One region of the Bradyrhizobium sp. NBAIM01 genome, then DNA from elsewhere that is predicted to be linked to it. Evidence: riboswitches for the same ligand, from Rfam matches in the RefSeq annotation. Region 1 holds a riboswitch; the other holds the start of a gene.

The links. Region 1 has a riboswitch for cobalamin ahead of I6F31_RS24525 (TonB-dependent receptor). Riboswitches for the same ligand answer to the same signal wherever they lie in the genome.
Region 2: linked by a shared signal. The riboswitch ahead of I6F31_RS35505 (ribonucleoside-diphosphate reductase subunit alpha) and the one ahead of I6F31_RS24525 (TonB-dependent receptor) in region 1 are both predicted to bind cobalamin.

The regions. Positions count from the first base shown of each region.
Region 1 is NZ_JADYVU010000008.1:84,627-96,084, reverse strand. Features, by position in the region: gene cobF (precorrin-6A synthase (deacetylating)) at 1-182, shown strand, start outside; gene cobT (nicotinate-nucleotide--dimethylbenzimidazole phosphoribosyltransferase) at 188-1,240, shown strand; gene I6F31_RS24530 (histidine phosphatase family protein) at 1,247-1,819, opposite strand; cobalamin riboswitch at 1,892-2,095, shown strand; gene I6F31_RS24525 (TonB-dependent receptor) at 2,208-4,565, shown strand; gene I6F31_RS24520 (PepSY domain-containing protein) at 4,578-6,014, shown strand; gene I6F31_RS24515 (hydantoinase/oxoprolinase family protein) at 6,478-8,487, shown strand; gene I6F31_RS24510 (hydantoinase B/oxoprolinase family protein) at 8,484-10,064, shown strand; gene I6F31_RS24505 (aminotransferase class III-fold pyridoxal phosphate-dependent enzyme) at 10,076-11,371, shown strand; gene I6F31_RS24500 (long-chain-fatty-acid--CoA ligase) at 11,368-11,458, shown strand, end outside.
Region 2 is NZ_JADYVU010000025.1:40,654-52,111, reverse strand. Features, by position in the region: gene I6F31_RS35525 (hypothetical protein) at 4-195, opposite strand; gene I6F31_RS35520 (hypothetical protein) at 240-548, opposite strand; gene I6F31_RS35515 (DUF1521 domain-containing protein) at 1,286-2,779, shown strand; partial or broken gene I6F31_RS35510 (class I SAM-dependent methyltransferase) at 4,384-5,229, shown strand; cobalamin riboswitch at 5,729-5,942, shown strand; gene I6F31_RS35505 (ribonucleoside-diphosphate reductase subunit alpha) at 6,044-7,975, shown strand; gene I6F31_RS35500 (ribonucleotide-diphosphate reductase subunit beta) at 7,966-9,096, shown strand; gene I6F31_RS35495 (secretin N-terminal domain-containing protein) at 10,651-11,280, opposite strand.

The DNA.
Region 1 (11,458 bases):
TCCAATCGCTGGATCCAGAAGGCCTGCAGATCTGGTGGGGTGCCTATCTCGGCATGCCCGATCAGATCATCATGTCCGGCGCGCTGGCTGAACTGGGCGCGCGCATTGCCGCCGTGCGGCAGGACGCACGCGAGCGGCACGGCTGGATCATGGACAGCTACATCATCAAACGCAGGCGTTGAGCAGCATGCTTCCCGAATGGGTTACCCAGAACTGCCCAGAGGTCTCCGCTGTTCATCGTGAGGCGGCCATAGCGCGGCAGGCGCAACTGACGAAGCCGACCGGTGCGCTCGGCCGGCTCGAGCAGCTCGCAATCGAGCTTGCGGGCTTGCAGGCCACCGAGCAGCCGCGCGCCGCGCGGGTGCCGATCATCATCTTCGCCGGCGACCACGGCATCGTCGCGCAGGGCGTGTCGGCCTATCCGCAAGCCGTCACCATCGCGATGATGGCGAATTTTGCCGCCGGTGGCGCCGCGATCTCGGTGCTGGCGCGCGAGCTGGGTTCGAGCCTCGAGGTGGTCGACGCCGGCACGCTGGCCGAGGCGCAGATCGCGGGAATCGTCACCGACAAGCCGCGCAGCGGCACCCGCGATTTCAGTGTCGAGGCCGCGCTCACGCCGGCGGAATTGGCCTTCGCCTTCGAGGCCGGGCAGCGCGCGGTGGTGCGCGCCGAGGCCGGCCGGCCTGATCTCTTGATCTTCGGCGAGATGGGGATCGGCAACACCACGACCTCAGCAGCGATTGCTGCGAGCCTGCTCGGTGTGAGTGCCGACGAGATCGCGGGCAGCGGCACCGGCGTCGATGCGTCGGGCCGCGCGCACAAGGTGCGGGTGATCGATGCGGCGATCGCGCATCACGGCGTTGCGGGGGCGTCACCCGAAAAAATCCTGTGCGCGGTCGGCGGCCTCGAGATTGCGGCGATCTCGGGTGCGATCATCGCGGCCGCGCAACGCCGCATCCCCGTGTTGATCGACGGCTTTATCGTCTCGGTGGCGGCGCTGACGGCGGTGCGCCTCAACCCGTCCTGCCAGCCGTTCCTGTTGCCTTCGCATCAATCGGCCGAGCAGGGACATCGGCTGGTGTTGCGCGCGCTGAACGTGCAGCCGCTGATCAGCCTCGATCTCAGGCTCGGCGAGGGATCGGGCGCCGCCATCGCGCTGCCGCTGGTGCGCTCGGCGTGCGCACTTCACAATGGCATGGCGACGTTCGCGCAGGCCAATGTGCCGGATCGGTCTTCTTGATGCGGCTCAAGCCACGCGCTGGTTGACCGACACGACGCGCCAACCGCCCGCCAGCCGGTCGATCCGGGTCAGCGACAGCGGATCGACGACGAAGCGCAGCGCGGCTTCCGGTGTGAGATCGAGCGCGATGCAGAGCGCAGCGCGTATCGTGCCGGAATGGACGACCAGTGCTGCGGAGCCTGCGCCAATCTGGGCCAGGCCCAGGCGGACGCGGGCGACCTGATCCGCAAAGCTCTCGCCATTCGGCGGCCGTCCGTGCGCCGGATCGCGCCAGACCTGCGCGTAGGCCTCGCCACCGGTCGCGGCGAGCTCGTCATGCCGATGGCCGGTCCAGTCGCCGAAATCCTGCTCGCGAAACTCGCTGATCAGCTCCGGTTCGAGCCCCAGCGCGCGCGCCGTCTCGACCGTGCGCCGCGACGGGCTGGCATAGCCGGCGAGATCCGCGGGCAACAGCTGCCTTAGGGCCGCCAATGCAGCGTGATCGCCGAGGTCGGCCCGCGCATCGGCCGCATGGATCGTCCCGGGCACGCCCGCGACGGCCGCATGCCTGATCAACCAGAGGAAGGTCTCGCCTTCCATGCTCATCTCCAAGGAAGTTGGTTGCTGTGGCCCCAACGCCGCAACTGGCACATTGACTCTGTCTTGGTGGTAATCCTAGATGCTCGCGACGGTTTTCCCGAGAGGGAATGAAAAGGGAATGCGGTGCGGGGAAAATTGTCCCCAATGCCGCGGCTGCCCCCGCAACTGTAAGCGGTGAATCCTTCGTCACGAGCCACTGGGTCCTCGGTCCCGGGAAGGCGACGAAGCGGTCACGACCCGCGAGCCAGGAGACCTGCCGTCAGCCGTGGTCACACGCGAAGATGTCGGTCGGGGAGTACAGACATTGCTTCATCGGACGGCTGCAAGGCCAAAGGTGAGACCTCGTTCGCTGTGACGTGCCACTGACGTCATACCGAGGTTTTCACCTGTGTCTTCCATCCGTATCGCACGACCGCGCCGCGTCCTGCTTGCCTCCGCCGCGTTCACGTCCTTTGCCGCTCTTGGTCTGCCGGCCGCTCTGGCGCAGCAGGCCCGAGAGCCGCTGCCACCCGTCGAGGTGTCGCCCGCCCAGGTACGCAAGCCGGCCAAACCGGCAGCAGGAACGGCGCAGGGCGCGCGCCGCGCGGCAGCGCGCAGGCCGGCGGCTGTATCCGCAGCGCCAAGACCCGTCACGCCGGATTCGACGCCGCAAACGCCGCTCAACTCCAACGCCGTTGCCGAAAGCGCCTCGCGGCTCGGCCTGACGGTGCGGCAGACGCCCGCGACCGTCGAAGTTGTCTCCGCCGAAACCATGCGCGAGCAGGGCTATCGCACCGTGTCCGAGGTGGCGCAGGGCGCCGTCGGCGTCACCTCCGGCGACAACCCGGCCGAACCTTCCGCCTTCTCCATGCGCGGCTTCACCAACAGCCAGATCAACACGCTCTACAACGGCATCAAGATCGGTCCGCAGAACATGACCTCGCGGATCGTGGATACCGCCAATCTGGAGGCTGTGGAATTCCTCAAGGGCCCGGCCTCGCTGATTTCGGGCGAGGGCGCCGCGGGCGGTGCCATCAACTTCGTCACCAAGCAGCCCCACACCGGACCTGTCCGTAACGATGCCAATTTCTCCTGGGATTCGCTGAACTCGTTCCGTGCCCATTACGGCTCCGGCGGCAGCACCAATGTGCAAGGCCTGGACTATCGCTTCGACATCAGCCGTTCCGCCCTCAACGGCTTTGCCGATGACACCAATGTCAAGACGTTCGGCACGTCCGGCCAGCTCAACTACCGTGTTTCCGACAGCCTCAGGATCTGGGGTGCGGTCGAATATCGTGAAGACCGCTCGAAGGCCTATTGGGGCGCGCCGCTGGTGCCGGTGGCCTTCAGCGGTTCGCATGCGACGACGGGGATCGTCTCCGGCAATTACGTCTCGAATTACAACGGAACGAATCTCGGTGCCGTCACCATCGACGACCGCACCTTCAACACCAATTACAACGTTCTCGATAACCGCAACGTGGCGCAGGAAGTGTGGCTGCGTGGCGGCTTCGAGCTGAAGCTCGCGCCTGACCTCACGCTGAAAAGTCAGGCCTATGGCTATGGCGCGGAACGGACCTGGTTCAATAACGAGATCGAGGCGTTCAATTCCACCACGAACCTGGTCGATCGCGAGCGTTTCTATGTCGCCCACAGTCAGCGACTGGTCGGCAACATCACCGACCTGATCTGGGATACAAATATTGCGGGCTTCGACAACCGGCTGGTCACGACGCTGTCGTCGAGCTATCTCGATTTCGTCAGGCCCGGCGCGGCAAACTTTCCCGGCGATTCCGTCTCGCTGGTCGACCCCAACCGCGGTTTCTACGGCCTGCTCACGACGCAGCAGCAGACCGCGCGCATCGACAACGAGGCGCTGTCATTCGAGGACAGGCTCAAGCTGACGCGCAGCTTCGCGCTGATCGGCGGCCTTCGTGTCGAGCACATCGGGCTCGACCGCAACTCGACCGATAAGAACGGTGTGGAGAAGGCGGGCTTTCCATTCACGAAAGACTGGGCACCGGTCACGGGGCGCATCGGCTACACCTGGGAGGCCGTTCCCGGCCTCACCTTCTTCAGCCAATACGCCACCGGCGCCGACGTCGCAGCCAACAACATCTTCCTGCTCTCGCCCACCCAGCCGCTCGATCTGACCACCGCGCGCACCTATGAGACCGGTGTCAAGCACCTGTTCTGGGACAATCGGGCGGAGTGGTCGTTCTCGGCCTATGACATCCTGCGCAAGAACGTCTATGCGGCCGCCGGCGGCATGCAACTCAACATCGCCGGACGACAGGAGTCGAAAGGCGTCGAGCTTGCCGCCTCGATACGCCCGATCGAGCCGCTGCGGCTGTGGGGCAACATCGCCTATGTCGATGCGCGCTATGCCGACTACAATTTTGCCGGCGGCTCGTTCTCCGGCAACACGCCGCCAAACGTGCCGCGTATCGTCGCCAATGCCGGCGCGTCGTATCGCTTCTTCACACCATGGCCGGTGGAGCTTGGCATCACCGGCCGTCATGTCGGCGACCGCTACAACACCGATGCCGACGTCGTGACGATGAAGGCTTACACCGTGGCCGACGTCTACGCCTTCGTCGACATCCCCAAGACGGCGTTCAATGCGGTCGACCAGGCCCGCCTGACCTTCCGTGTCCGCAACATCACTGATAAGCGCTATGCGATCTGGGGCGATCCGTTCTATCCGGACCAGATCCTCCTGGGCGCGCCGCGCACCTACGAGATCTCGGCCGCGTTCAAATGGTGAGGCCCTGAGCGCATGATGGGCGCGATCGTCATCACGCATCGCTGGCTCGGCATCGCGTTCTGCCTGCTGTTCGCGATGTGGTTCGCGACGGGAATCGTGATGCACTTCGTCCCGTTTCCGTCGCTGACGGAAGCGGAGCGATTTGCCGGACTTGTGCCGGTCGATCGCGACGGGACGAAGATCTCGGTCGCGGACGCCGTTGCGGCGAGCGGGATTGCCGATGCCACGCGTGTTCGGCTGATCCAGCGGAGCGATGGACCGGTCTACGTCGTCTCGGGCTCCACAGGTTCGCGAGCGGTTCGCGCCTCCGATGGAGGAGACGCGTCGGTGACATCAGCCGATGTCGCGCTCACCATCGTGCAAGCTTATTCACGTCAGCGCGGGCTTGAGGCGCCGCGCGCCGCGATCGTCGCGCGGTCGGATTACGATCAATGGAGCGTGCCGAACGGTTTTGATCGCCATCGCCCCTTGTCTCGCGCCGCTCTCGGCGATGCCCCTGGAACGGAGGTCTACGTTTCGTCGCTGACCGGCGAAGTCGTCCTGGATACGACGCGCAGCGAGCGCGCGTGGAACTGGGCCGGCAGCGTGCTGCACTGGATCTATCCGACAATTCTGCGCAGCAGCTGGGCGCTGTGGGATCGCGTGGTCTGGACGCTGTCGCTGCTGGCCCTAATCGCGGCATTGCTTGGTGCGGTGCTCGGAATCGTGCGTGTGAAGATACGGGGACGCCAGCTCTCGTCGCCCTATCGTGGCTGGCACGCCCTGCATCACATCATCGGTCTCGTCGCGACCGTGTTTGTGCTGACCTGGATCTTCAGCGGCTGGCTGTCGATGGATCACGGCCGCCTGTTCTCGCGCGGGCAACTGACTCCGACAGAGGCCGGCGTGGTCGATGCCGCCCCGGATTGGCGAGACGCGTCGTCGCTCGATCCGCAGCCAATATCGCCGTTGGCCCGCGAGGTCGAATGGTTCGCCTTCAACGGCCATGTCTATCGGCGCGACCGGGTTGGTCTCGGCCGTCAGGCGTTGATCAGGGCAGGGGACGCGCCGCGCGATGGACCGGCGCCATACCTGGATAGGCAGGAGATCGGCGACCTGACGGCGCGCCTTGGCGCCGGCTGTGCCGCACCGTTCCTGCTCGCCGGCAACGACGACTATCCGGCGCAATCCGCACTTCCGGGGGCTCCAGTCTACCGCACGACCTGCGGCGATCTCTGGTTCGATGTCGATGCCGCCGATGGCAAGCTGCTGCAAAGGCTGGACCCGTCGCGCCGCGTCTATCGCTGGCTCTACAGTGCGCTGCACACGCTTGATTTCCCGATTCTGCTGGCTCATGCGCGGCTGCGTGACGCTCTCATTGTCGGGCTCTGTACGCTCGGGCTGATCTTCTCCATCACCGGCATCGTCATCGGTTGGCGGCGCTTGCGGGCATGGCTGGCGAGCGCATAGCCAGTCGCGAAATCTCCGTACCCGGCGCGACCCGTTCGGCGCGCCCGGTTATCCACCAGCGGCCGGTGATGTCCTCGCTTACCGACCGTACAATAAAGAGAGGCTGAGCCGACCTGCGTGCATAGCTCTTGGTCAGTGCTGTCTCCCGCACCGCCGACCGATCGCCTGCAAATTAGACAAACGGCCTTGTGCGATCCGATTGCAGTGCAACGGGTGCTTCTATTTGCCTCGAAGAATCCAAGGGTGCGCTGCACATTTTGACTTCGCGGCCTTCTGCTCTCTGCGCGAGCAGCGCTGCACGGAAACGTGCAGCCGATGCTGCGCCGCGCAAGGCCGGTGGCTTGCTAGCGCTTTGGTTTGCGACAACTCTGACCCTATCCCGCGGCCATCGCTCTGTCGCACGCTCGCACGTGATGGCATGACAGGGAATGATGATGAACGTCACGCGTAGCTGATTGTGCAGATGAGCGATCCCGGCAATCATTGGGAGGTCGGCACCGATATCGGTGGCACCTTCACCGACATCATCGCGATCCGGCGCGATTCCGCGGAAGCGCGAATTGCGAAGGTGCCGTCGCGCCCCGACGCACCGGTGCAAGCGATGCTGGAGGCGATCGAGGCGGTCGGCCTGCGCAAGAGCGAGGTCAAGCGCTTCGTCCACGGCACCACGCGCGTGACCAATGCGATCGTCGAGAACCGGCTGCCGAAGGTGGCGCTGGTCGCGACCGAAGGCTTTGCCGACGTGCTCGAGATCGCGCGCTATCGCCGCCGAGACCTCTACCGGCTCGACATTCCGCCGAAATCACCGCCTTTGGTGCCGCCTGAACGCTGCTTTGGGCTCGCCGAGCGCCTCGATCATGAGGGGCGGGTGCTGAAGGCGCTCGAGGAAGCGGAGGTCGAACGCCTGGTGGCGTGGGTGAAGGGGACCGGCGTGCAGAGCGTCGCGGTTGCCCTGCTTCACGCCTATGCCAATCCGGTGCATGAAAAGATGCTGGGCGAGCGGCTCAGGGGCGTCGTCGCCCACGTCTCGCTCTCGCACGAGGTCAATCCCGAGGCGCGCGAATATGAGCGAACCTCGGCAACCGTGTTCAACGCGGCCGCGATGCCGATCGCGGTGGAATATCTCAGCGAGCTGGAGCAGCGGCTGCCGATCGGGCCCGGCCTGCAGGTGTTTCACTCCGCCGGCGCCATGGTGCCGATTTCGGCGGTGAAGCAGCGTCCGCTGGTGATGGCGATGTCAGGCCCGGCGGCCGGCGTCTCGGCGTCGGTCAGCATCGCGCGCCAACTCGGCTGCGCGCGGATGCTGACCTTCGACATGGGCGGCACCACGACGGACGTGTGCCTGATCGTCGACGGCCAGGCCGAGATGACCGACGGCCGCATGCTCGGCGACAAGCCGCTGCGCCAGCCGATGCTCGCGGTGCACTCGATCGGCGCCGGCGGTGGATCGATCGTGCGCAACGGTCCCGGCGGGCTGACGGTCGGGCCGGAGAGCGCCGGCTCCGAGCCGGGCCCGGCCTGCTATGGCCGTGGCGGCACGGAGCCGACCATCACCGATGCCAATGCGGTGCTCGGCTATCTCAATCCTGAGACCAAGCTTGGCGACCGCATCGGCATCGACATCGCGGCCGCAAAGCGCGTCATCGCGCCGATTGCCCGCGCGCTCGGGCTGAGCCTGACGGAGACGGCGCTCGGCATCATCAAGGTCGCGAACGCGACCATGGCCCGCGCGCTCCGCCGCGTCACGGTCGAGCGCGGCATCGACGGGCGCGATTGCACGCTGCTGGCCTTCGGCGGCGGCGGCCCGATGCATGCCGCGGGCCTTGCCGATCTCTACGGCATTGCGGAGGTGGTCGTGCCCAGTGCCTCGAGCGCATTCTCGGCGCTGGGCTGTCTCACCGCCGATTTCAGCTTCCTGCAGCAGCAGACCCTTCGCGCTGCCCTCGACGGCATCGATTTCGCGCGCGTTTCGGAATGGATCGAGGCCCTGATTGCCGATGCCTCGGCGCCGCTTCTCGCCAACAATGTTGCGAAGGCCGAGATCCAGGTCGAGCTGGTGGCCTTGATGCGCTACGCGGCGCAGAATGACGCCATTCCGGTCTCCTTCACGCTGCCGCTCGACGTTGCCAGGCTGAAGCAGGACTTCCTGACGCGGCATCACGAGCTGTTCGGCTATGCGACCGGCGAACCCTGCGTTATCGAGTCGGTTCGGGTGCAGGCGCGTCGCCCGTCGACGACAATTGTCAGCCGGCCGGCGACTGCGGCGAGGGCAGTGTCTATGACCACGCGCACCTGCTCGTTCGACGGCTTCCACGACATCGCAACCGCAATCTTCGACCGCGCCTCACTCACCGAGACCATCAATGGTCCCGCCATCATCGAAGACGCCTGGTCGACCGTGGTGGTGCCGCCGGGCTGGCAGGCAAAGCCCGATACATCAGGCAATTTGTTCCTGACGCGGAGGGCGGCATGAAGCTCGATCCGTTCGTCGTCGAGGTCATCAGGCACGGGCTCTCCGCCGCGGCCGAGGAGATGAGCCTCGTCATGACGCGTTCGGCGCGCTCGCCGCTCTTGCGCGAGGCCGGCGACCTCTCGTCGGCGATCACCGATGGCCACGGCGGCCTGGTCGGGCAGGGCCGCGATATCCCGATCCACCTCGGCGCGATGGCCTACACCATCCCCGAACTGTTGAAGGTGATGCCGCGCGATGGCCTGAACGACGGCGACGTCGTGATCTACAATGTCGGCGCGCTCGGCGGCAATCATCTCAACGACGTCAAGGTCGTGCGGCCCGTCTTCCTCGACGGCGAGATCGTCGCCTTTGCAGTCAGCCTCGCGCATTGGCCCGACATCGGCGGCACCTGGCCCGGCAGCTATTTCGCCAAGGCGGTCGATACGTTCCAGGAGGCGATGCGGATTCCGCCGGTGCTGATCGCAACCGCAGCCGGCCTCAACGCGCCGATCGTGCAGCTGCTCAAGGCCAATGTCCGCGATGCCGAATCCTGCGAGGGCGACCTTCTTGCCCAGATCGCGGCGACCAAGGCCGGCGAGAAGCGCATCGTCGAGCTCTGCCGCGAGCATGGCAAGGCGGTCTTCATGGCGGCGCAGTCGCGCCTGCACGACCTCTCCGAAATCGAGATGCGGGAAGCGCTGCGCGATCTGCCGGATGGCATCTATGAGGGCGAGGATTATCTCGACGACGGCAGCGCAAACAACGCGCCGGCGCGCATCCATGTCAAGATCACCATCCGCGGCGACGAAGCGACCTTCGACCTTTCCGGAAGTTGCGACCGCGTCTCCAATTTCTGCAACACGACGCCATTCATGGCGCGCTCGGCGGTCGCCTATGCCGCGCGCATCATGAGTGGGCGCGACATGCAGCAGAATGCCGGCGCGCTGCGGCCGCTGACCATCATCACGCGCCCGGGCTCGATCCTCGAGCCCGGCTGGACCGCCTCCGTTGCCGCCGGCAATCACGAGACCTCCATGCGCATCGTCGATGCAATTTTCCGTGCCATGCAGGACACCATTCCCGAGCGCCTGTCGGCGGGCGGGGCAACCACCGCGGGCGTGCTGTTCTTCGCCGAGCCGCGGCCGAACGGTTCCTGGAAGATGCTCTATGAAGTCCATGGCGGCGGCGAAGGCGCGCGGCACGATCGCGCCGGCACGTCCGCAACCCGCGTGCATCTGTCCAACACCTCGAACACGCCGGTCGAGGTGATCGAGGCGAATTACGCGATCCGGCTCGAGCAGCAGGCCATCCGCCGGAATTCCGGCGGCGCGGGCGCGCATCGCGGCGGTGACGGCTCGGTCCGCACCTACCGCATTCTGGCGCCCTCGATGCACCTGACCACCTGCGTCGAACGCATGGTGATGGCGCCGTGGGGCATGCAGGGCGGCTCTCCCGGCAAGGCCTGCCGCATCTCGCTGGTCAGGCAGGGCGCGAACGTCGCCATCGACGGCAAGTCGAACCTGGTGTTGCAGCAAGGCGATCTCGTCACGATCGAGATGTGCGGTGGCGGTGGCTACGGCGCCGTTCCGGCGGAGTGAGGCAGTTGGCGATGAGCAGATTGTTGCGAACCGGGCTAAATGCGGGCGAGGCTGCGCCGATGGCCGTGGTCGGCGGCGAGGGCGTCTACTTTCACCTTGCGGACGGCCGCAAGCTGATCGACGGCAGCAACACCGGCGGCGGTCTCGGCCATCGCCATCCCGCAATGGTGGAGGCGATCCACCGCGCGGCGGACACGCCCGTCGTCAATGAGGGGTGGACCTGGGTCGGCCGCGAGCAGGCCGCCGACGATCTGATGGCTATCGCCTTCAGGGGCGAAGAGGACTGGGTCGGCGCGGTGCGCTTCTGCATCAGCGGTAGCGAGGCCAACGACATGGCGCTGTCGCTGTGCCAGGCGCTGACGCAGCGTTCGGCGCTGGCGACGCGCGAGCGCGCCTATCACGGCATCACTGGGCTGTCGCGCAGCATGACGGTGCAGCCGCAATGGCACGGCGGCCTCGCCGTGCACGTCGGCGGCTCAAAACTGCCGGCACCGATGGCGCCGGTGCGGATCCTGCCGGCGCCGGATGGGGCGATCTATGGCGCGCCGGCCAACAATGCGCCGCCGAGCGAATATCTCGCGGACGCCCCGCGCCTGCTCTCGGACACGGCGGCGACGATCATCGACTACACGCAAGGCGGCATCTATTACGACGGTGCCTATCAGGATGAGGTCGCGCGCTGCGCCCGGCAGGCCGGCTCGTACTGGATCGCGGACGAGGTCGTCACGGGCGCCGGCCGCGCGGGCCGCTGGTTCGCGTTCCAGGGCGCGCAGAGCCGGCCCGATATCGTGACGCTCGGAAAGTCGCTCGGCGGCGGCGCGGCGGCCGTGGCCGCTGTCGTGGTGTCCAAAGACATCGTCGAGCGGCTGAAGGGCACGAGCTGGCAGAACTACGGCACGCTGCGTGGCCATCCGATCAGCATGGCGGCGGTGAGCGCTTATCTGAAGGTCATCAGTGAGGACAGGATTCTGGACCACGTGCACAATCTAGAGAAGCTGTTCACCCGCCGCCTCCTCGCAATCGCGCAAAAGCACCCGAGCGTGTGCCGCGTGGCCGGGCAGGGGCTGCACTGGACGGTGGAGCTGCATGGCCCGGATTGGCGCAGCTGGCACGCCGACACCACCGAGGTGCCGATCGCCTCGCGCGTCGCGGAGCGCGCGCTGGAAGCCGGCGCCGTGATCGGCACTAGCGGCGAGCAGACCTCGCTGTTCCTGGCGCCGCCGCTGGTGATTTCCGAGTGGGAGGCTAACCAGCTTCTGGACGCGCTCGACCACGGTCTTGATATCGCCGACGAGGAGCACGGGTGAATCACACAACGTCCCTGAGGTCACCGGCCTGGCCGGCGGACGAGCCCTGGCATCTCGCGATGCCGGAGGGGACGCTCTACGACGCGC
Region 2 (11,458 bases), on a different contig from region 1:
GATTTACTGGACGCGCTCGTCGGCGACCTTCTTCTCGGACGAGAGCTCGGTCGTGATTCTGCGCATCGCGACGGCCTGGGCCTGAACCTTCTGGCTAACACGCTCGAACTCAGCCATCTGATTCTGGAAGCCAGCATCCCCGGTCTGCTGGGCGCCTGCCGCGCCACCGTTACCGCCAACGTTATCAACTGCCATGTCGATTCACCTTTCTTCGTCGTAGTTTGCTACTTTGTGCCCTGTTACGTCGCGCGCGCGGGCGAAACGATGGCAGGAATGGAAAGAAACATGGGCTCGCCCCCGAGCGTGCTGAGGCTAAGGTTCAGCTCTGGGTTCTTGCCGAGAGTGTCTGGCTTGGTCTGCACGCTGCTTTTTTCGTCGGCGTCTTTGGTCTCGGCGGCCTTATCAGGGCCACTCTTCTCAGCCTCCACGTTATGGACGACTTTATCAAAGACCTTGTCGACGGTCCCGCCCACTGCGGAACCAATCGCCGCTCCGGCGGGGCCGCCGAGCCATCCGCCGGCGGCGCTTCCGATCATTTCTCCGATCATCGGTTTCTCCTATGCTCGTCTTGTTACGTCTCAATAGACGACTCCTCGCCTAGAGTTCAGCGTGCTCATGCTAGGGGCGCTACCTTTCCAGAAGCTGACGAGCTACACGGTCGAGGCGACTGTTGCCGTAGGCCAGCGCCTGCTTGACTTATGAGTTGCCAAGCTAGCGCATATAGTCGGCGCGTTGGAAAAGATGGCATGCGGGCTTCTGCGCCTCATGTAGAATTCTTCGTTCGGAACCAGCGGCGGCGTTTCGGTTGCGTGCAGCGACGCGACCGGCTGATTAGAGTGGAGTGGTAGAGGCTGCTTGAGCCATTCAGTCCCAGCTTTGGCAGTTCGCGGATGTCGAAGGAGAGCAAGTTTGGCGAACCCCTGATGTAGTGAAAGCTGACCGTGTAGTCGCTCGTCGGGCCTACAGATCGCATCTGGAGCGTATGGTTCGCTGCGCGATACGATCAATGTCATCGCAGCAAGTGCGACGTCGGTTGTCGTCAGCTTTTCGACAGGTATTGCGGATAGCGTTTCTGACGTTGAATGCGCGTGCGATATGCTCGTGCCATAACCGCGGAGTTGGATGAGGAGTCTCGTCAGGGCTGCAGGTGCTGGCAACGAGAGGCATCTATGCGCTTGGGTGGGCTAATGGTGCATTCTCATGCAGGTCTGAATGGCGCTTCGGTGGACTAGCGCGTAACGCTTGCAGTTTTACAGCTTTCTTCTATCCAGCAGGAGTGAACTAAATGGCGTATCTTCCCGTGGCCGGTCTTCCCGTGGTCGGCGCGCTCGATTCGACGGTGAACGGAGTGGTGCCGGAAGGCGCGGTTGTCGCTCCTGCTTTCAACGCCTTGTTGGGGCAGTATGCCCCGGTGAGCTATCAGTACCTACCGGCAGCCTCGCCAGCCCTGGTCGGTTCGGTCGTTACAAGCGCCGTTCCCGTCGTCGTGGCTCCAGCAGTTGTTACTACGCAGGCGTACATGATGGCGCCGCCTCCTCCCGCCATGCTGGTGGGCCAGCCGAATCAGGGCTCTGAGCCTCCTGTGGATCCGGTGTGGACGCATGAGGTGAAGGATGGCAAGGCCACGATCAAGCTCGGCGACAAGTATACGATTACGGTCGACGAGAAGGATGGCACCTGGACAGTTCGCAACAACCAGACCGGCCATGTCACGAAGGTCCATGGCGACCCCCACGTCGATGCCGACGGTGACGGCAAGGACGATTTCGATTTCAAGAAAGATATGACGTTCCAGCTCGACGATGGCACGAAAATTACTGTCAACAACGTCGACTACGGAAATGGTGAGGCCATCTCCTCAAAGCTTACCATTACGAATGGCCACAACGCGATGGTTGTCGAGGGCCTCGGCGACGATAACGATGGCAAAAACAACCTGAGGGTGACGCAGTCCAACGCTGGCATGACCCTTGATGAGTTGACAGCCGATGGTGTTCAGACCATTCACGAGAGCGGCCAAGGGTGGGCCGATGGCGCCGGACGCGCGGTAAATCAGGCGAGTATCGATGCGGGTGAACAGGGACGCGGCCCAGGCAACTATCAGTATGCGCGTCCGCCGTCAGGCTCTGCAAGCCCCGTCTTCTTCGTTCCGCCTCCGCCGCCGCCTCTTGCGATGGTGCCGGTTGCGGTCGCTCAGGCTCCCGCGCAGTCGCCTCAGCCGGCGCCAGTTTGGTCGCATGAGGTGAAGGACGGCAAGGCGACGATTAACCTTGGTGATAAGTACACCATCACGGCTGATGAGAAGGACGGCACCTGGACCGTTCGCAACAATCAGACCGGCCATGTCACGAAGATCCACGGCGATCCTCACGTCGATGCGAATGGCGACGGCAAGGACGACTTCGACTTTAAGAAAGGCATGACCTTCGAGCTCGACGATGGCACAAAGATTACGGTGGACACGGTCGATTTTGGCAAAGGCAAAACCATTTCCTCAAAGCTGACCATCACCAACGGCGACAATGCGATTGTCGTCGAGGGGCTCGGGGATGACAAGGATGGAAAGAACAATCTGAAGGTGACGCAATCCAATGCCGGCCGAACCCTTGATCAGCTGACGTCTGATGGAGCTCAGACGATCCATGAGCAAAATCAGGGATGGGTTGACAACTCCGGACGCAGGGTGACGCAGTCGGTCATCGACCACAACGAGAACCCGGACGCGCCGCCGGATTTCAAGACTCTGATGCGGGAAATGATGTTGCAGCGGATTGCGTGAGGCCGCATCCATCTTTTGGACAAAACGTGGAAGCGGGCGCTAGCGCCCGCTTTTCATGTTCGGCGAGCGACGATGAGCATAGCAGGAGCTGCGGCTTATGGATCCAGAATCGCCGCTCTCGTCTGACGATCGCGTCAGTCAGAGCTTTGCCCCAACCGCACCAACAAGCGGGCCGCCCTCAGGACTAAGTACTAGCGACATCTCTCAATGCTGCGAAAAGGCCCATTCTAGCGGACAGGCTCGCGGTCAGCCGCGGATCGGGCCAGGGACGGCCTGGCGAGCGCAATCGATTCCTCGAATAAGGGGAATGATGCACGGCTCAACGTACTATCGTTGATTAGCCGTTGGATAGCGCTGCGCGAGCGCGCTCCTATCGTCATCGTTGGGGCGGGATAGCGAGGAGCTTGCGTTGGCGTTCGGCCTTGCTGTGCAGGCCTGCCGCAGCGCAGCAGCGTTGGCCGAGTGATCCGGGCGCACACCGATTTGTAGACCCGCTGACCCAGCCATTTGGCGCATCGCTGAAGGCACGTCTGGCTCGCTGCAGGTACTAAGTCCCGCCTGCTTCGTTCAATCGGGCTCGTTTTTGAACGCCGCGCCCGATGCATCCCCATCCCGCCTCACCCGTCATCCAGCTCGTTCAAGGCATCATCCATATCCGACTGGGAGTCGCTTATAACTTGCGTGGCGACGGAAACGAGAGCCTTCTCGAAAGCTCGCTGCAACAACGCTGCAGGCGAACGGTCGCCGTTGGTCGCTCCCGTGTCGGGGTCTGCGCCAGGCTCTGGCCTTGTTGCTGCGATATCGGCTGCGCCTGCGTCCATGTCGTAATACCCAGATAGCGGCGTCGCCGCGAGATGACCTGCTTTCTGATAGCAGGGGCAGCTTGCGAGAAGCTGACGAAGATCGCGTCTCGTGCGCGATGATTTCTACGTCACTCATGGCGACTTGCTTCGTGGACTTTCGATGTGCAAAGGGCTGTGCTCGCGACACGGAAAGTGGATCGACTGGCATCTGCCAGCGAACAGACCGGTTGTGTGCGCAAGCCTTTGGTGAGAAAATAAGAAGTTCCGGCTCGGCGAGATTATGTTGCATCATAAAAGTCACCACGATCGCCGCGGTGCAGCAAGCGATCGATGGACAAATCTCCGAAGCCAACTGTCATGGCAGATGCAGGAGATGTGACGCAAAACAGACCTTGAGCTTGCGGTTTTCTTCGCGGTCCTGAATGTCAAGGACTTAGATTGCGTGGAGCGGCGCGGCAGAGAGTCTTGATCCTTTCTAATCCTCCAAGCACGAGTCTCCCCGCGCGTACGCAAGCGCATCACGATCATGGGGCTACGAAAGCCTGCGCGCTCAGTTCGTAATGATCGCAATCGCTGCAGTTCGGAGTTCAATAGGCTTTCTACCTCACACAAAGTGCCAAGACTCTGATGATGACCAACTTTTGGAGCCACTTTATCTGCTCGTGCCCTGTAATAAGACGGCTCGCCCTCTGTCTTACGATGCGAGCCAGAAAAGGCGCGATGGGGGCGCACCTCGCCAAATTTCTGCGATAGGTCGTCAGTACTTGGAAGTAGCAGCCATCGACCGGGTTACAAAATAGGATGGGAGACATTTGGGTGCGAACAGAGTTTTCGTGGATCAATCGGCCCGATCTTCGATGACATTTATGCTTTGGATGATCCATGGCCATACTTCTCGTCCTGGGCGACTTGGATTATACGATCCGTGGTGAGCCGCTCGTTCGACAAATTCTGGCAACGAAAGCTTCCGCACCCTCTCAAGCCCGATGTTCATACGACATCAACGCAGCAGTGCATCGCTCTCCACTGACCTTCTCGGGGGCCTGCGTCATCTACGTTCGGCGCGAAATGAGGGCTATCAGTTCTGAGACACTGGTGCGCCCCGATCGCAATTGTTATGCGGCTTGGCCTAATGTCGGCTTGGCGCGGTTTATCGGCTTAGAGTTGTCGGCGCCGGCGATTAGCTATGCAGCAAACGTTGGCCTCCTAGGCGACGGCATTGTCGTGAAAAGGACGCACTATCGACAGACAGCGCGCGCATGCCCAGCTTCGCGGCTATTATCATGTCGACGAGTTGCATCGACCATACTACGGAGAAGACTTCAGAAAAAATCTCGATGCGACAGAGAGATGTCCATGGATCATCTCCTTTGTGCTTCGAATGTTTCCATTTAGGTCTTTGGCCTCGACGTTTCCCGAACCGTGGCCTTGTGACGGAACGTCGCGACATTTATCCAGCGCCGCTTTCCGATGCGGAGGAGTTTGAAAGCTGTCTGGCCAGCTTGGCGGCTCTTGGTCTTGATGCGACCGGCCTTGAATCAGAAGGGCTGTTTCACGCGGATCTGATTTTGTCTCGCCTGAGGCCGATGCGCGCGCCACTCCTCTGGAAACATTGTCACCTTCGCCAGCGGCAGGGGCGGACGATAGGCCCCCCGTTAGCTTCATCTTGAAGGCGCCGATGGCTTGCAGGTCGCGCTAGAGCCGTGACAGGTCAGAAGCCGCTGCGGTGCGCCCAGCCTCGATCTGGGCTGGGATCAACAGGTCGAGAACGAAGCCATTCTGGCCAACAGAGCGGCCGCAGCCGATGATATTTTGTAGGATAAGGACTTCGTCCAGATGCCATTTATCTATCGCGGCGAGCGAGAGGCGCTCGTGGGTGCAAAAGTCCTTTCCCCATTGCCGCTAGTGTTCATACCTCAATCAATGATCGGCCGATCTTTGGACTCGACCATGCGCAAGACAAAGTACAAAACTAGGAATATAGCAACGCGGGACCGATCACTTTGAGCTGGGGCTATGGCACGAGCGAAACGTGCTGGTGTTCTAGTTCTCGGCCGCTCCATTCGTTAGCTCGACGGTGTCCTTTTGCCTGATGGAGCTTGATTTCCCGCAACAGAAGGCTTGACGAATCTCGGCGGGTGCCGCCTAGATGTGGGTCTGTCACGGTCTTCTGTCCTTTATTTTGTGGACCGAAGCTAAGAGGGAACCCGGTGCGCCGAACGGCTACTCCGGGGCTGCCCCCGCAACTGTGAGCGGCGAGCGGCTGTCATCATGGTCACTGGCGCGACAACGGCGCCGGGAAGGCCGGCAGCCGCAGCGACCCGCGAGCCAGGAGACCTGCCGCGACAGAAGAAACGTCCTCGGGCGGGGTGCCCCGTTGGGTCGCTTGCAGTCGGGACATTTGCCTGGTCTCCTCGCAAGTCGTCCGCGGGCCCCAGCTCCAAACATCGCGGGGTTGCCGATGTCGCCGTCTTACGATTTCGATCAGCAGGGTCATCTCATTGCACTGTCCAGCGTGAGCCGGCGGCGAGCGCAGGCAAAGTCTGCCGCGCCTCAGCTGTCTGTTGCTCCGCCTCCGTCGCTGTCTCCGTTGCCGCGGCCTCTCGCACCGTCTCCAAAGCCGTCCGAGCTCACGCTTGATCGGTCGCGCGACTACCTGCTGACGTCCTTCGGCAAGCTGACGCTGAATGACCGTTATCTGCTCGCCGGCGAAGGTTTCCAGGACATGTTTGCGCGGGTGTCGTGCGCCTTCGCGGACGATGTTGCGCACGCCCAACGTCTTTATGATGCAATGTCCCGGCTGTGGTTCATGCCGGCCACGCCGGTGCTTTCCAATGGCGGCACCACGCGGGGGCTTCCTATCTCGTGCTTCCTTAACTCGGTCTCGGACTCGCTCGAAGGCATCGTCGGCACATGGAACGAGAACGTCTGGCTCGCCTCCAACGGCGGCGGTATCGGGACTTACTGGGGGAATGTGCGCTCAATAGGCGAGAAGGTGAAGGGCGGTGTGACCTCAGGCATCATCCCGTTTATCCACGTCATGGACGGCCTGACGCTGGCGATCAGCCAAGGTTCCCTACGGCGCGGCTCCGCGGCCGCCTATCTTGATATCCACCATCCGGAGATAGAGGAGTTCCTCGAGATCCGGAAAGCGTCCGGCGACTTCAACCGCAAGAGCCTCAATCTGCATCACGGCATCAACGTTACCGACGAGTTCATGCATGCCGTGCGCGCCGGAACCGCCTTCGCGCTTCGCAGTCCAAAGACCAACGAAATCGTTCGCGAGATTGACGCCCGCCAGCTGTGGCAACGCATTCTTGAGAACCGGCTGCAGACCGGCGAACCGTATCTCTTGTTCATCGACACGGTGAACCGCGCGCTTCCCAAGCATCAGCGCGAGCTCGGCCTTAGAGTCTCTACATCGAACTTGTGCAGCGAGATTGCCCTCCCGACCGGCCTCGATCACCGCGGCAAGGAGCGCACCGCCGTGTGCTGCCTCTCATCAGTCAATCTCGAGGCGTGGGACCAGTGGAATGAGGAGGCAGGCTTCATCGAGGACATCATGCGCTTCCTGGACAATGTGCTCACTCACTTCATCACGGTGGCGCCGGATGGCATGAAGCGTGCCCGCTATGCCGCCCTGCGTGAGCGCTCGGTTGGCCTCGGCGTCATGGGGTTCCATTCGTTCCTTCAGGCCAAGGGCATCCCAATGGAGAGTGTCCTGGCGAAATCGTTCAATCTGAACATGTTCCGAAAAATCCGTCGCGATGCCGACGCAGCATCTGTGGCGCTCGCGCGCGAGCGCGGCTCTTGCCCGGATGCCTTGGAACGCGGCGTGATGGCGCGCTTCAGCCATAAGATGGCAATCGCGCCGACCGCCTCGATCAGCATCATCTGCGGCGGCACCAGCGCCTGCGTCGAGCCGATCCCGGCGAACATCTACACTCATAAGACATTGTCGGGCGCCATCTCGGTGCGTAATCCCCATCTAACCAAGGTGCTCACGGCCAAGAGCGCCGACACCTCGGCGATCTGGCAGTCGATCATAGCGCACGAGGGATCGGTCGCCCATCTCGACATCTTGTCGGAGCAAGAGAAGGCGATCTTTCGTACCGCTTTCGAGATCGATCAGCGCTGGATCGTCGAGCTTGCCGCCGATCGGGCCCCGTTCATCTGCCAGAGCCAGTCGATTAACCTCTATCTGGCGGCCGATGTGGATAAGTGGGACCTCCACATGCTGCACTGGACGGCATGGGAGCGCGGATTGAAAAGTCTCTACTACTGCCGCTCCAAATCGATCTCGCGCGCAGCGTTCGCCGGCAACGTCAGCGCCGGCGACAATTCGGCACAGCTGCAGCACACCGACTATGAGGAGTGCCTTGCATGTCAGTGATCGATCTGTCGTCAGTCGATCCACGCTCGCTGATCGGCAAGGGCCGGGTCGGCCTCCTCGAATCGACAGGCACCTATGACGTCGATCGCTACGCCTGGGCTTACGACTTCTGGAAGCGGCAGCAGCAGACCCATTGGATGGGCGAGGAGGTTCCGCTCGGCGCCGACCTCAAGGACTGGGCGTCGGACCGTGTCACCGCCAACGAGCGTGCGCTGCTCACCCAAATATTCCGTTTCTTCACCCAGTCGGACATCGAGGTCGGCGACAATTATCTCAAGCGCTACATCCCGATCTTTCAACCGCTCACCGTACAGATGATGATGGCGGCGTTCACAAACATGGAGACCGTCCACATTGACGCTTATGCGCTGCTGCTCAAGACGCTCGGCATGCCCAAGACCGAGTTCGAGGCATTCCGCGACTATGCGCAGATGCGCGCCAAAGCGGACTACATGCACGAGTTCGGAGTCCAGACCGTGGCCGACGTCGCTCGTACCCTTGCGATGTTCGGTGCCTTCACAGAAGGCATGGCCTTGTTCGCAAGCTTCGCCATGCTGCTCAATTTTCCGCGCTACAACAAGATGAATGGCATGGGACAGATCGTAAGCTGGTCAGTGCGCGATGAGAGTCTCCACTGCCAGGGAATTATCAAGCTATTTCATGAATGGCACCGCGAAACCGGCGCGGTGACGCGCTCCGTCCGTAACGACATCATCGACGTCGCCAAGACCATGGTGAAGCTGGAGGAGAACTTCGTTGATGTGGCCTTTGGCCTCGGCGAAATCGAGGGCATGAAAGCTGAGCAGATCCACGCTTATGTCCGCTATGTCGCGGATTGGCGACTGACCCAGCTCGGAATTACCCCGGCCTTCGGCTTTTTCGAGGCCAGAGAGAGCGGTTTTATCCAGCTCAGGCCGCATCCCTTGCCATGGCTGGTCGAGATCCTGAATGGGGTCGAGCACGCCAATTTCTTCGAACAGCGCGCTACGGAGTACTCTAAGGCGGCAAGCCGCGGCAGCTGGGATGGCGAAGAGGGGGTGTGGGCGGCTTTTGGCCGTATGTGGGACGACCGCAACAGCGCTTTGCTGAGGCGCGATCCTGGTAAAGCTCATACACTTTAGCAGAAGTGCGCTGATGCTTGCGGAGCAAAGCCAACCATCTACCCTACCGAAGGTATGATAGCTCACTCCTATCTCAGAACGCGCTCTCAGCTTCGTCGTCGAGGACATGAACGTCTCACGGTCTTCTAAAATCCCAGCGAGACCGCCGGAGGGCGCGCTAGACCGATTTGTTGTCATCACCGCAAGCGCGTCGTGTTTCCAGCGCGTCCATTTGGATCAATGTCGTACTTTGCGCTTTATCGGCTTACAATTATGAAATGCCCATCAAAGAGGAGCGTTTCCGCGCAAGAGCCGCGCGCCCGATCGCCCTCAATAGGTGCTCGTGCCATCTCGCCCTGTCGGCCCTCGAAGATGACCTGCCGTGGCTCGGCTACAGCCGCTAGTGGATGGGAGGATCTTCCGGGTCCGCAGGTCGGTCTTCCTCCGCATCTTCGGGCCAAAGGGTTGGGTCTAGCGAAGGTGTGAGACGAATGAAGCCCTCTTCTCTCCATTCGGCTGTGTGAGGCACCCCCAGCATTGTGAAAACCTGCGTTGGGTGGTGCTTGCTCGGCTTCACTCCGCTGCGCTCCAGCATGTCCATTTGAGCGTCTGTGGCTGTTTGACCAGCGAACAGCCAGCAATCCTTGGCGAGATGTCCGTTCAACATACGGAACCCGGAAAGTTCTGGCGGTGCAGCTTCGGAAGGCACAGCTTGAGGTGGTCCCGCTTGCGATTGTGGGGCGTGAGAGGGGCCGGCGTGCCAGAGCTCAGCCCGCAAAGGGGCGACGCACCATGGTGCGGCGTGCGATGGCTCCGCCGCCGGTGCCGCGACGTGCGGTTGCTCGGAATGGGACGGGCCGACATCCACATTCTGCCATATCAGATCTTGATCGAAACCAGGATGTTCCTCGATGGCCTGAGCGATGGTTTGCCGCGAGAGATGTTGCGGGAGGTTCTCCGGCTCTGGCTCGGCATCGGCCGCAGGGGACGTATACAGATCATCCTGCCAACCCAAGTCTGGTAAATAGTGGTGCGCTGCATCCAGGTATGGCGAAGAGGGGTGCCCAGCATCCAAATATGAAGAATAGGGATGGCCCGCGTCCAGATATGGCGAATAAGCCTCGCCCTGCAGCACTGGAGGAGGGGCTCCCTCTGGCGGAGCACTAGCCTGTGTGTTGCTAAGCTGCCGCTCAAAGCCGGTGGTGTCCGTCGTCGTTCGCGGTGAGTCGGGCTCTGGGCTCGAAGTGGCCGAGCCGACTGCATTGAAATCCACCTCATTCTCCTTTCAAGTGATGGAGCACTTCGAGCTATGCAAAGGCACCGTGCCAGCTCCGAAGCACGTGTTCGGAGGCTCGCATTGGATCTCTAAGTCGTCGCACTACCTTCAAAGATGGCGCTAACCACCACTCGATCGAGCATCCCGTGCCTGATGCCATACATCCGCGGCTCTCTCCATGAGCTGACCGTCTAGACATCACCCTCATTCTGGGCACCTTAGCTTTCGAGAAGCTGACGATCAGATGGATTGAAGCCAATGCGGGTTCGCCCGAATCGGCGGAGACACATCATCAAGCCTCATTTCCGGCCTCGACCGGCTTCGCGCACGTCGCCGTCCTGGTACGGTGTGTCGGATGAATAATGACCCTCGGGTCGTCCGTCTCGAATGACCGTGCTTGAGGAGCCGCGAAACAACATCAAAACCGAGTCGCGTTGTGGCCTTTCGGCCGCGACGTGATCCCGCCGGGCCTGCGCCTCCGCCACAAGGCCCTTGAGGGTCTGGTCCACCAATGCAACAAAGCGCGGTGGGCCAGAAGCCAGGACGAGGCCCTCTCCCGGAGCCGGTTTCACGATATAGCGCTCGTCGGAGATGTTGAGCGCATCGAGCGCAGTCTTGAACGCATCGAAACTGAGCGGGTTCAACACAATGAGCCGGCTTTGCGCCTCGTGGGCAGCAGAGACGTAAAGGACGAGCCCGTCGTAGTACCATTGAAGATTGTAGAGCGCGGTCAAACGATCGAGGAACTCTCGCGGCGGAAGGTCCGGCATTCGTCCGCGGATCCTGCCCCTTACTTCGGCACTAACATTGACCCTGATGTTGAGGTTGTTGCCGAACTCCTGAAGGGCCGCAGAAAGGTCCTGATCGAGCACGGTGTAGCTATAAGAGGTCGAGGGTAGCGAAAGGGATGCGCCAAACGCCCGCATCATTCCGAGATACACGATCCCCGCCACATAGAGAGCTCTCTTTAAAATTTGCACCATCTTAGATCGCACGAGCATTCTCGGACGGCCTCCACGCAGAGTAAGACTGGGGTTTCATTCCAACTTGGAAGCCAAACGTGATCTTTAGATGACGCAATCAGCGGGATCTTCGTCAGGTTTTCGT